3 regions of the Pinisolibacter sp. DMC100 genome follow, and region 2 is predicted to be linked to each of the others. Evidence: riboswitches for the same ligand, from Rfam matches in the RefSeq annotation. Region 2 holds a riboswitch; each other region holds the start of a gene.
The links. Region 2 has a riboswitch for cobalamin ahead of ACT541_RS09965 (DUF1636 family protein). Riboswitches for the same ligand answer to the same signal wherever they lie in the genome.
Positions count from the first base shown of each region.

Region 1 (3,266 bases), on a different contig from region 2:
CTTCGTCGGCCTCGGCTGCCTCGCTCTCGCGGCGAGCATCGCCGGGGCGAACCTCGCCCCGACCGCAGCGCTCCACGCCTGGACGGTCGGCGCCATCGGACTCACCACGCTGGCGGTGATGAGCCGCGCCAGCCTCGGCCACGCCGGCCTGCCGCTCCACGCGACGCGGCCGATCGCGGCCCTCTACGTCGCCTGCACCGTCGCGGCGCTCGCCCGCGTCGCCGCCGGCTTCGGCTGGGCCGAATTCGCGCTGCTGCACGTGGCGGCGCTCGGCTGGATCGTCGCCTTCGGCGGCTTCTTCGCCATCTATCTGCCGATCCTCACCCGCCCCCGCGACTGAGGCGGCACGGACGCTTCCGGCAAAGAACGAGGGCGGCCCCGAGGGCCGCCCTCTTGCGTCGCGTCGCGCCGCCGATCAGTGGCCGGTGTGGTTCATGCCGCCGCCGGAATGGTCCATCGGCTTCTGCGCCTCGACGTCGAAGTCGACGTCGACCGAGCCGGCCTTCTCGAACACCAGCGTGCCCTTGAAGGCCTTGCCCACTTCGATCGGCCCGCCGAGGCCGATGAACATCACGTGGAAGCCGCCCGGCTTCAGCTCGACGGTCTTGCCGGCGGGGATCTCGATGCCCTTGTCGAGGGCACGCATCTTCATCACGCCGCCGTCCATCGACATTTCGTGGATCTCGACCGTCTTGGCGACGTCCGACTTCACCGCCACCAGACGATCGTCGGTGGTGCCGGTGTTCTTGACCGTGAGATAGCCGCCGCCGACCGGCGCCGCCTTCGGCGTGGCGCGGCTCCAGGGATGGTCGATCTCGAGGTTGCCGACCTTGTAGCCGTGGGCGAGCGCCGCACCGGCCGAGAGGAGGAGAGCGAGGCTGGAAGCGAACGCGAGGGTCCGGATGGTCTTCATGGGATCAGTCTTTCGCGTGGGGTGCGATCGGGCCGCGCCGCGTCGGGCGTCCGGGCCGTCGCCGGGAAGGAAAACGTCGGTGGATGGGCGGATCACGCCGCCGGCGGACCGCGTGCCGTCGCCCGCGGCGCGAGGACCGTCGTCCCCGCCTCGTCCCGCCACGCCAGCCGCTCGACCGCGACGAGCCGCGGCGCCGGCACCTCCGCCGCCGCCACGGCACCGAGACCGGGCGCGGAGAACAGCACGCAGGTGCCGCAGAAGTGATCGGCGTGGTCGACGCGGTGGCCGGCGATGTCTTCCGCCGCGCGTGCGGCGTCGACCGGCGCGGTGCAGATGCCGGCGACCGCGATGCCCGATCCTTCGACCAGATCGGCCGCGGTGACGAAGCCCGGCAGTACCCGCGGCGCGAAGGCGACGAGCACCAGCGCCACCGCGAGCGTCGCGGCGGCGACAAGGCGCTTCCATCGTCCGGGCGTCCACATCGTCATCACCCGACCATGACGGCGAAGACCGCGTCTCGTCAATCCGTCGCGGTCCCGCCCCCTCGCCCCGGCCGGCCCTTGCGCCGATCGCGACCGACGTCTACGATTCCGGGTGTGATGGTGCCGCGTCGGAGTCCTCCGAGGCGGTGAAAAGGGAACACGGAAGGGCCGAATCGCGCCCGAGCCGTGGCCGCCCCCGCGACTGTGAGCGGCGAGGGGTCCGGACGAAGATCGCCTGCGGGCGATCGGTCACTGATCGCCCCCGAGACCACCCGGGGGAGCACGATCGGGAAGGCCGTCCGGATCTCGACGACCCGCGAGCCAGGAGACCTGCCATCCGCATGAGCGTCGTTCGCGTCCCTCGGGCGGGGTGTCCCGGTAGGCGTTGTCGGAGTGTCCCGCGTCGCGGGCCTTCGCTTCACGGGCGACGCGCTCGTAGATCGAGGTGGAAGACATGCACATCATGGAAGGCTTCCTGCCCGCGCCGCACGCGCTCGGCTGGACGCTGGTCTCCGCTCCCTTCGTGGTCGGCGGCTTCGTCTCGTTGCGCCGCACCCTGCGCGAACGCCCCGAGGCGCGCCTGACGCTGGCCGCCGCCGGCGCCTTCACCTTCATCCTCTCGGCGCTGAAGCTGCCGAGCGTGACCGGCTCCTGCTCGCACCCGACCGGCACCGGCCTCGGCGCCGTCCTCTTCGGCCCCGCGGTGATGGCGCCGATCGGCGTGATCGTGCTGCTGTTCCAGGGCCTGCTGCTCGCCCACGGCGGCCTCACCACGCTCGGCGCCAACGTCTTCTCGATGGCGATCGCCGGCCCCTGGGTCGGCTGGGCGACGTGGAAGCTCGCCTCCCGCGTCGGCCTGCCCGCCACCGTCGCCGTCTTCCTCGGCGCGGCGCTGGCCGACCTCGCGACCTATGTCGTCACCTCCTTCGAACTGGCGCTCGCCTTCCCCGACCCGACCTCGGGCATCGCCGGGGCCTTCGTGAAGTTCGCCGGCATCTTCGCCGTGACGCAGGTTCCCCTCGCCCTGGCCGAAGGCCTGCTCGTCGTCGTCGTCATGAACGCCCTCGTCGGCCGCATTCCCGGCGCCTTCGACGGCAAGATCGCGGAGGCCGGCCGATGACCTCGACGCTGTCCAACCGCACCTCGATCGTCCTCCTCCTCGTCGCCACCGCCATCGTCGCGGCACCCCTGGTGCTGCCCTTCGGCGGCGAGTTCACCGGCACCGACGACATCGGCTCCAAGGCGATCGAGGCGAGCCACCCCGGCTACGAACGCTGGACCAAGCCCTTCTGGGAACCGCCGTCGAAGGAGATCGAGAGCGCGCTCTTCGCCCTCCAGGCCGCGGTAGGCGCCGGCATCCTCGGTTATGCACTGGGCCGCCGCAGCGGGAGCCGCCGTCGCGATGACGCCGATCGATAGGATCGCCGCCGGCAACCGCTGGCGCGACCGCTCGCTCGCCGAGAAGGCTCTGCTCGGGCTCGGCCTTCTCGCCCTCGCCCTCCTCACGCCGCCCTGGCCGACGGCCGTCGCGATCCTCGTGGTCGCGACGCTCGCCGTGACGTGGCGGGCCGGCGTGCCGCTGGCGACGTGGGCACGGCTCCTCGCCGCCCCGCTCGGCTTCGTGCTGACCGGCGCGGCGACGCTGCTCGTCACCATCGGACCGGACGGCATCGGCTGGGCGCCCGGCGGCTTTGCCGCCGCCGCGACCCTGACGCTGCGCGCGAGCGCCGCCGTCGCGGGCCTGCTGACGCTCTCGGCGACGACGCCGGCGACCGATCTCGTCGCCGGTCTGCGCCGCCTGCGCGTGCCCGACGAGTTCGTCGAACTCGCCCTGCTCGTCCATCGCTTCCTGCAGGTGACGGGCGAGACCG
Region 1 is NZ_JBQUZT010000003.1:97,550-100,815, reverse strand. Features, by position in the region: gene ACT541_RS13580 (NnrS family protein) at 1-340, shown strand, start outside; gene ACT541_RS13575 (copper chaperone PCu(A)C) at 416-913, opposite strand; gene ACT541_RS13570 (hypothetical protein) at 1,006-1,395, opposite strand; cobalamin riboswitch at 1,497-1,747, shown strand; gene ACT541_RS13565 (energy-coupling factor ABC transporter permease) at 1,850-2,515, shown strand; gene ACT541_RS13560 (energy-coupling factor ABC transporter substrate-binding protein) at 2,512-2,814, shown strand; gene cbiQ (cobalt ECF transporter T component CbiQ) at 2,798-3,266, shown strand, end outside.
Region 1: another riboswitch for cobalamin. It lies ahead of ACT541_RS13565 (energy-coupling factor ABC transporter permease); the one in region 2 lies ahead of ACT541_RS09965 (DUF1636 family protein).

Region 2 (3,266 bases):
GACGTGGGAGACCATCGGCACGATGCAGGAGATCGCCCCGCCCTTCGCCACCGAAGGCGTCATGAAGAACGAAATATAGGCATTGCGCGCGAAGTCGCCCGAGCCGCCGATGCCGTTCATGATCGACGTGCCCATGATGTGGGTCGAGTTGACGTTGCCGTAGATGTCGGCCTCGATCATGCCGTTCATGGCGATGATGCCGAGGCGGCGGATGACCTCCGGATGGTTGGAGATCTCCTGCGGGCGCAGCACGATCCGCTCGCGGTAGAAGTCGATGTTGTCGAGGAACTCCTTCGTCGCCTCCTCCGACAGCGACAGCGCCGTCGCCGAGGCGTGCGTCAGCTTGCCCGACTTGATCAGGTGCAGCATGCCGTCCTGGAGCACTTCGGTGTAGGCCGAGAGATTGTCGAAATGGCCGTGCTCGAGATCGGCCATCACCGCGTTGGCGACGTTGCCGACGCCCGACTGCAGCGGCAGCAGATTGGCCGGCAGGCGCCCCATCTTCACCTCGTGGTCGAGGAAGTCGATGATGTGATGGGCGATCTTCTTCGACGTCGCGTCGGGGGCGGTGAAGGCGGTGTTGCGGTCGTGGGCGTCGGTCTCGACGATCGCCACGATCTTCGACGGATCGACGCGGAAGAACGGCTGGCCGATGCGGTCGTGTGCCGTCACCATCGGGATCGGCTTCCTGTGCGGCGGCCGGTCGGTGCCGTAGTAGATGTCGTGCATGCCGGCGAGCGCCAGGCTCTGCCAGGAATTCACCTCGAGGATGATCTTGTCGGCGCAGTCGAGCCAGGTCTTGTTGTTGCCGATCGACGACGACGGGATCAGCAGCCCGTCCTCGGTGATGCCGGCGACCTCGACCACCGCGACGTCGAGCTTGCCGAGGAAGCCGAACCACACCGTCTGGGCGACGTGCGAGAGGTGGATGTCGATGTACTCCATCTCGCCGGCGTTGATGCGCTTGCGGCAGATCGGATCCGACTGATAGGGCAGCCGCATCTCGATGCCGTCGACCTTGGCGAGCGCGCCGTCGAGTTCCGGCGCCGTCGAGGCACCCGTCCACACCTTGACCTTGAAGGGCCGACCCTGCGCGTGCTCCGCGTCGATCCGCTTGGCCAGTTCGATCGGCACCGCCTTCGGATAGCCCGCGCCGGTGAAGCCGCTCATGCCGACGGTCGCACCGTCCGGGATCAGGGCAGCGGCTTCGGCCGCCGTCATGACCTTGGAGAAGAGACGGGAATCGAGAATCCGGGAAGGCTTGGTCGCAACGTTCATCTCGGGGAGGCCCTTTGGCACCGTCGCCTGATTTCGGCGACGAACCGCCTTCTCCGGCGAACCGACGGCAATCGGTCGGCCGGTCACGGCGATCCATGGTTCGGCAGGTTCATCTCGGACGGATCGCCCCGATCCGCCCGGAACATGCTCGCGACCGAAGCCCAGCGCTCTCTCTCGCCCTTGCCCTGCGACGAACGAGCCGCGTCTTTCGATCTCGTCGATTGAAATAACGAGCAACAGCCCCGGCTCGAACCCATACGAAAGCATTTGAAAGCAGTGCAGCATGGATCGCGGCGACAAATCCGCCGTGCAGCCGATTCGGCAATTTCAATGCCTTGCGACCGATTGCTCACAAAATTCGGAACATGATACCGAATATTCGCATTCATGCATTGCTGCACCGCACATGTATGCGAAAATCGCATGTCTCGCGCGCAGGGCGCCGCGTCTGCGACCTTCGGACGAGACGGTGGGCAATCCGACCGTTTTCGGCCGGAAATCGGCGGTCCAAGCGGGCGCTCGCCGGCCGCTTTCCTTGACAGTCGCGTGAAACGCCCCTTATCTCGCCGCGTCGACGGTCCCGCGGGCACTCCCGCGGGCGAAGAGGGAATGCGGTCGAGCCTCTCGGTCCCGAGAAGCTCCAAGCCGCGGCTGCCCCCGCAACTGTGAGCGGAGAGTGCCGACGCCGAATGCCACTGGGTTTCCCCGGGAAGGCGGCGTCAGCGCGATCGATCCGCGAGCCAGGAGACCTGCCGTCGCGCCCGAAATCCCCGACCGCCGGAGGGGCGGAGAAGGAGAGCATCGCCGTGACGACACCCGTATCCCGTCCCGAAACCGCCCGTCCGACGACGGTGCTGGTCTGCGTCAACTGCCGCCGCGAGGGCGACGCCGAGGACGCCCCGCGCGCCGGCCGCCGCCTGCACGACGCCCTCGCCGCCCGTGCAGAGGCGCACGACGACGTCCGCGTCGTCGGCGTCGAGTGCCTGTCGGTGTGCAAGCGCCCGGTCACCATCGGCTTCGCCGACGACACCAAGTGGACCTATCTCTACGGCGAGTTCGACGAGACCGCCGCCGACGAGATCGTCGCCACCGCCCGCCTCTACGGCGAGACCGACGACGGTCTGATCGCCTGGAAGAGCCGCCCGGTCGCCTTCCGCCGCGGCGTCGTCGGCCGCATCCCGCCCTTCGCGGTCGCCACCGCCAATCCGGAGGGCCGCCCGTGAACGCCTTCGCCAAGATCCCCGTCACCATCGTCACCGGCTTCCTCGGCGCCGGCAAGACGACGCTGGTCCGCCATCTGATCGAGAACGCCCGCGGTCGCCGCATCGCCATTCTCGTCAACGAGTTCGGCGACGTCGGCGTCGACGGTGCGCTGCTCTCCGACTGCGGCGACGAGAGCTGCCGCCCCGCCGCCGTGGTCGAACTGACCAACGGCTGCCTCTGCTGCACCGTCGCCGACGACTTCATGCCGGCGATCGAGAGCCTGCTCGCCCTGCCGAACCGTCCCGAGCACATCGTGGTCGAGACCTCCGGCCTCGCCCTGCCCAAGCCGCTGGTGAAGGCCTTCGACTGGCCGGAGATCCGGGCGAAGCTCACCGTCGACGGCGTCGTCGCCGTGGTCGATGCCGCCGCCGTCGCCGACGGCCGCTTCGCCGACGATCCGGCGGCGCTGGCCGCAGAGCGGGCGAACGACGCCGCGATCGATCACGACAATCCGCTCGAGGAGGTCTACGAGGACCAGCTTCTCGCCGCCGATCTCGTCGTGCTCAACAAGGCCGATCTCCTCGGCGATGCCGATCTCGCCGCGATCGAGGCCGAGATCCGCGCCGCCGTTCCGCGCGCCGTGAAGGTGGTGCGCGCGACCGAGGGTCGGGTCGATCCGACCGTCGCCCTCGGCCTCTTCGCCGCCGCGGAAGACGACCTCGCCGCCCGCCCCTCGCACCACGAGGCCGAGGGCGAGGAGCACGACCACGACGACTTCGAGACCA
Region 2 is NZ_JBQUZT010000002.1:220,064-223,329, reverse strand. Features, by position in the region: gene ACT541_RS09970 (acetyl-CoA hydrolase/transferase family protein) at 1-1,278, opposite strand, end outside; cobalamin riboswitch at 1,837-2,049, shown strand; gene ACT541_RS09965 (DUF1636 family protein) at 2,085-2,501, shown strand; gene cobW (cobalamin biosynthesis protein CobW) at 2,498-3,266, shown strand, end outside.

Region 3 (3,266 bases), 100 kb from region 2:
GCCCTGGTCTACATGCTGATGGCCGGCCAGATCCTCGCCCGGCCGCACGCGCTCGCCTGGTTGCCGACGGTCCTGTGGACGCTCGGCCTCCTCCGTGCGGCGGAAGAGGCCCGCGCGCCCCGCCCCGCACTCCTCCTGGTGATGGTGGTCTGGGCCAATCTCCACGCCTCCTGGCTCTTCGGCCTCGGCGTCGTGCCGATCGTCGCGCTCGAGGCGCTGATGCGGGCCGATCCGGCCGATCGCCGCGGTCTCGCCCTGCGCTGGGGCCTCTTCGGCCTCGCCGCGGCGTTGGCGACGCTGGTGCATCCCTACGGCTGGGGCACCTGGAAGGCCGCCTTCTCGGTGATCGGCATCGAGGGGCTGCAGGATTCGATCATGGAATGGCGGCCGCAGAGTTTCGCCGGCTTCAACCCGCTGGAAGCGGTGCTGCTGCCGGTGATCGCGTTGCTCGCCACGGCGGGCGCCCGCATCCCGCTCGCGCGGCTGCTGCTGCTGCTCCTGCTCTTCCACATGGCGCTCGCCCATGTCCGCCACACCGCGCTGCTGACGCTGGTCGGCACGCTGGTGGCGATCGAGCCGATCGCCGCCCGCATCGGCCGGCCGGACGGCGACGTCCCGCCCCCACCGCGGGCCCTGACGATCGGTGCCCTCGTCCTCGCCCTCCTCGCCGCGGCGACGCTGCCGCTGCGCGACATCGCCCCGCCGCGCGACAATGCCCCCGCCGAGGCCCTCGCCGCCGCCCGTGCCGCCGGCGTGACCGGCGCGGTGCTGAACGACTACGGCTTCGGCGGCTTCCTGATCGCGCGAGGGGTCCCGACCTTCATCGACGGCCGCACCGAGCTCTACGGCGGCAAGCGCGTCGCGCTCTATCGCAGGGCGGTGTCGCTGCAGGGGCTGTCGAGCTTCGACAAGGTCTTTTCCGATCCGAAGATCGGCTGGACGCTGCTGTCCACCGGCACGGCGGCGATCGATCTCCTCGACCGCTCGCCCGGCTGGCGCCGCGTCTACGCCGACGAGGTCGCCGTGGTCCACGCCCGCATCGTGCCCTGATCGTCGGCGGCGCGCTGCCCCCACGCCTCTTCGAAGACGAGGTCGTCGAGCGACAGCCGCTGCCGCCATCCCCGCTGCTCCAGTTCCGGCGAGGCGAAGGCGGCGTCGACCCGGCCGAGACAGAGGCAGGCGACGATCTCGATCGCCTCCGGAATGCCGAGCACGGCGCGCACCCGGTCCTTGTCGAGGATCGAGACCCAGCCGACGCCGATGCCTTCCGCCCGAGCCGCCAGCCACAGGTTCTGCACCGCGCAGACGCAGCTGTAGAGATCCGTCGCCGGATCGGCGCTCCGCCCCAGCACCACCGGTCCAGCCCGATCGCGGTCGCAGGTGACGACGACGACGACCGGCGCCTCGCGCAGCCCCTCGAGCTTCAGCCGGCGATGGATCGCCGCCCGGTCGTCCGGGAAGAGCGCCGCCTCGCGCTCGCGTGCCTCGAGGAAGGCGTCGTGGAGCTGCGCCCGCACCGCCGGATCGCGCAGGACGAGGAAGTTCCACGGCTGCATGAAGCCGACCGACGGCGCCCGGTGCGCCGCCTCGAGCAGGCGCCGCAGTACATCCGGTTCGATCGGATCCGGCCTAAACTCGCCGCGCACGTCGCGCCGCGTCGCGATGGCGCGGTAGACGGCGGCGCGATCGGCCTCGTCGAAGGCGGAGAAGTCGGCCATGACGAGACCGTCGCCCTCGGGCGGGACGGCGGACGACGACGACGACGGCGACGGCGACGGCGACGCATGATCGCCCGCGGCGGCGGGCGCGAAGGTGGTGCGCGACATCGATGATCCCCTCGTGTCGACGCGACCCGGCGCCGACCAGACGCTGGGACCTCTTCGGCTCGGCCGGTCTCCCGACTGAGGATCACCCCGCTCCGACGCCTTCCCGGTCGCCCGGTGGCTCTCCCCTCGCGGGGTGTCGGAGCAGTCCCCCTTCACGGTGTTGGGCACGTCGCGGACTTCCACCGCGTTCCCGATTCTCCCGCGTGGGCGGGCACCGAACCGCCGCGAGGGATGCCACGTCCGCGGGGTTTCCGGAAGTCCGAAACGAAAGAGCCCGCCCGGATCGCTCCGGGCGGGCAGGTCTTCTCGGGAGAAGGTCGACCGATCACTCCGCCGGAGCGGCCTCGGTCTGGTCGGCACCGGCCGGGGCGGCGACCGCCTTGGTCGGGTTCAGCGCGGCGTGGAGCTTGTCGCGATCGAGCTCGCCCTCCCACCAGGCCACGACCACGGTGGCGACGCCGTTGCCGATGATGTTGGTGAGCGCGCGGCATTCCGACATGAACTTGTCGATGCCGAGAACGATCGCCATGCCCGGGACGAGGCGCGGATCGACGACGGCGAGGGTGGCGGCCAGCGTCACGAAGCCGGCGCCAGTGATGCCCGAGGCACCCTTCGAGGTCAGCATGGCGACGACCAGGATGATCAGCTGCTGCTGGAAGGACAGGTCGAAGCCGAGCGCCTGGCTGATGAACAGCGTGGCGAGCGTCATGTAGATGTTGGTGCCGTCGAGGTTGAACGAGTAACCCGTCGGAACCACCAGACCCACGACCGGCTTGGAGCAACCGGCACGCTGGAGCTTGGCCATGATCTGCGGCAGGGCGCTCTCCGACGAGGAGGTGCCGAGCACGATCAGCAGCTCGTCCTTGATGTAGGCGAGGAACTTGAAGATCGAGAAGCCGGCGATGCGGGCGATGGTGCCGAGCACCAGGAAGACGAACAGCGCGGCGGTCAGATAGAAGGTGGCGATCAGGCCGGCGAGATTGCCGAGCGCCTGCGGGCCGAACTTGCCGATGGTGTAGGCCATGGCGCCGAAGGCGCCGATCGGGGCGGCCTTCATGACGATGCCGATGACACCGAACACGCCCATCGCGACGTCGTCGATCAGGGTGCGCACCGGCTTGCCCTTGTCGCCGAGCATCATCAGCGCGAAGCCGAAGAGGATCGAGAACAGCAGCACCTGCAGCACGTCGCCCTTGGCGAAGGCGCCGACGACGCTGTCCGGGATGATGTTCATGACGAAGTCGACCGACTTCTGCTGCTTCTCCGGCGCGGTGAACTGGGCGACCGCGGCGGCATTGCCCTGGCCGTGGAAGCCGTGGCCGGGAGCGACGATGTTGCCGACGATGAGGCCGATGGCGAGCGCGAAGGTCGAGACGATCTCGAAGTAGATCAGCGCCTTGACGCCGACGCGGCCGACCTTCTTGGCGTCGTCGATGTGCG
Region 3 is NZ_JBQUZT010000002.1:118,290-121,555, reverse strand. Features, by position in the region: gene ACT541_RS09535 (hypothetical protein) at 1-1,050, shown strand, start outside; gene bluB (5,6-dimethylbenzimidazole synthase) at 1,005-1,718, opposite strand; cobalamin riboswitch at 1,871-2,060, opposite strand; gene ACT541_RS09525 (dicarboxylate/amino acid:cation symporter) at 2,152-3,266, opposite strand, start outside.
Region 3: another riboswitch for cobalamin. It lies ahead of bluB (5,6-dimethylbenzimidazole synthase); the one in region 2 lies ahead of ACT541_RS09965 (DUF1636 family protein).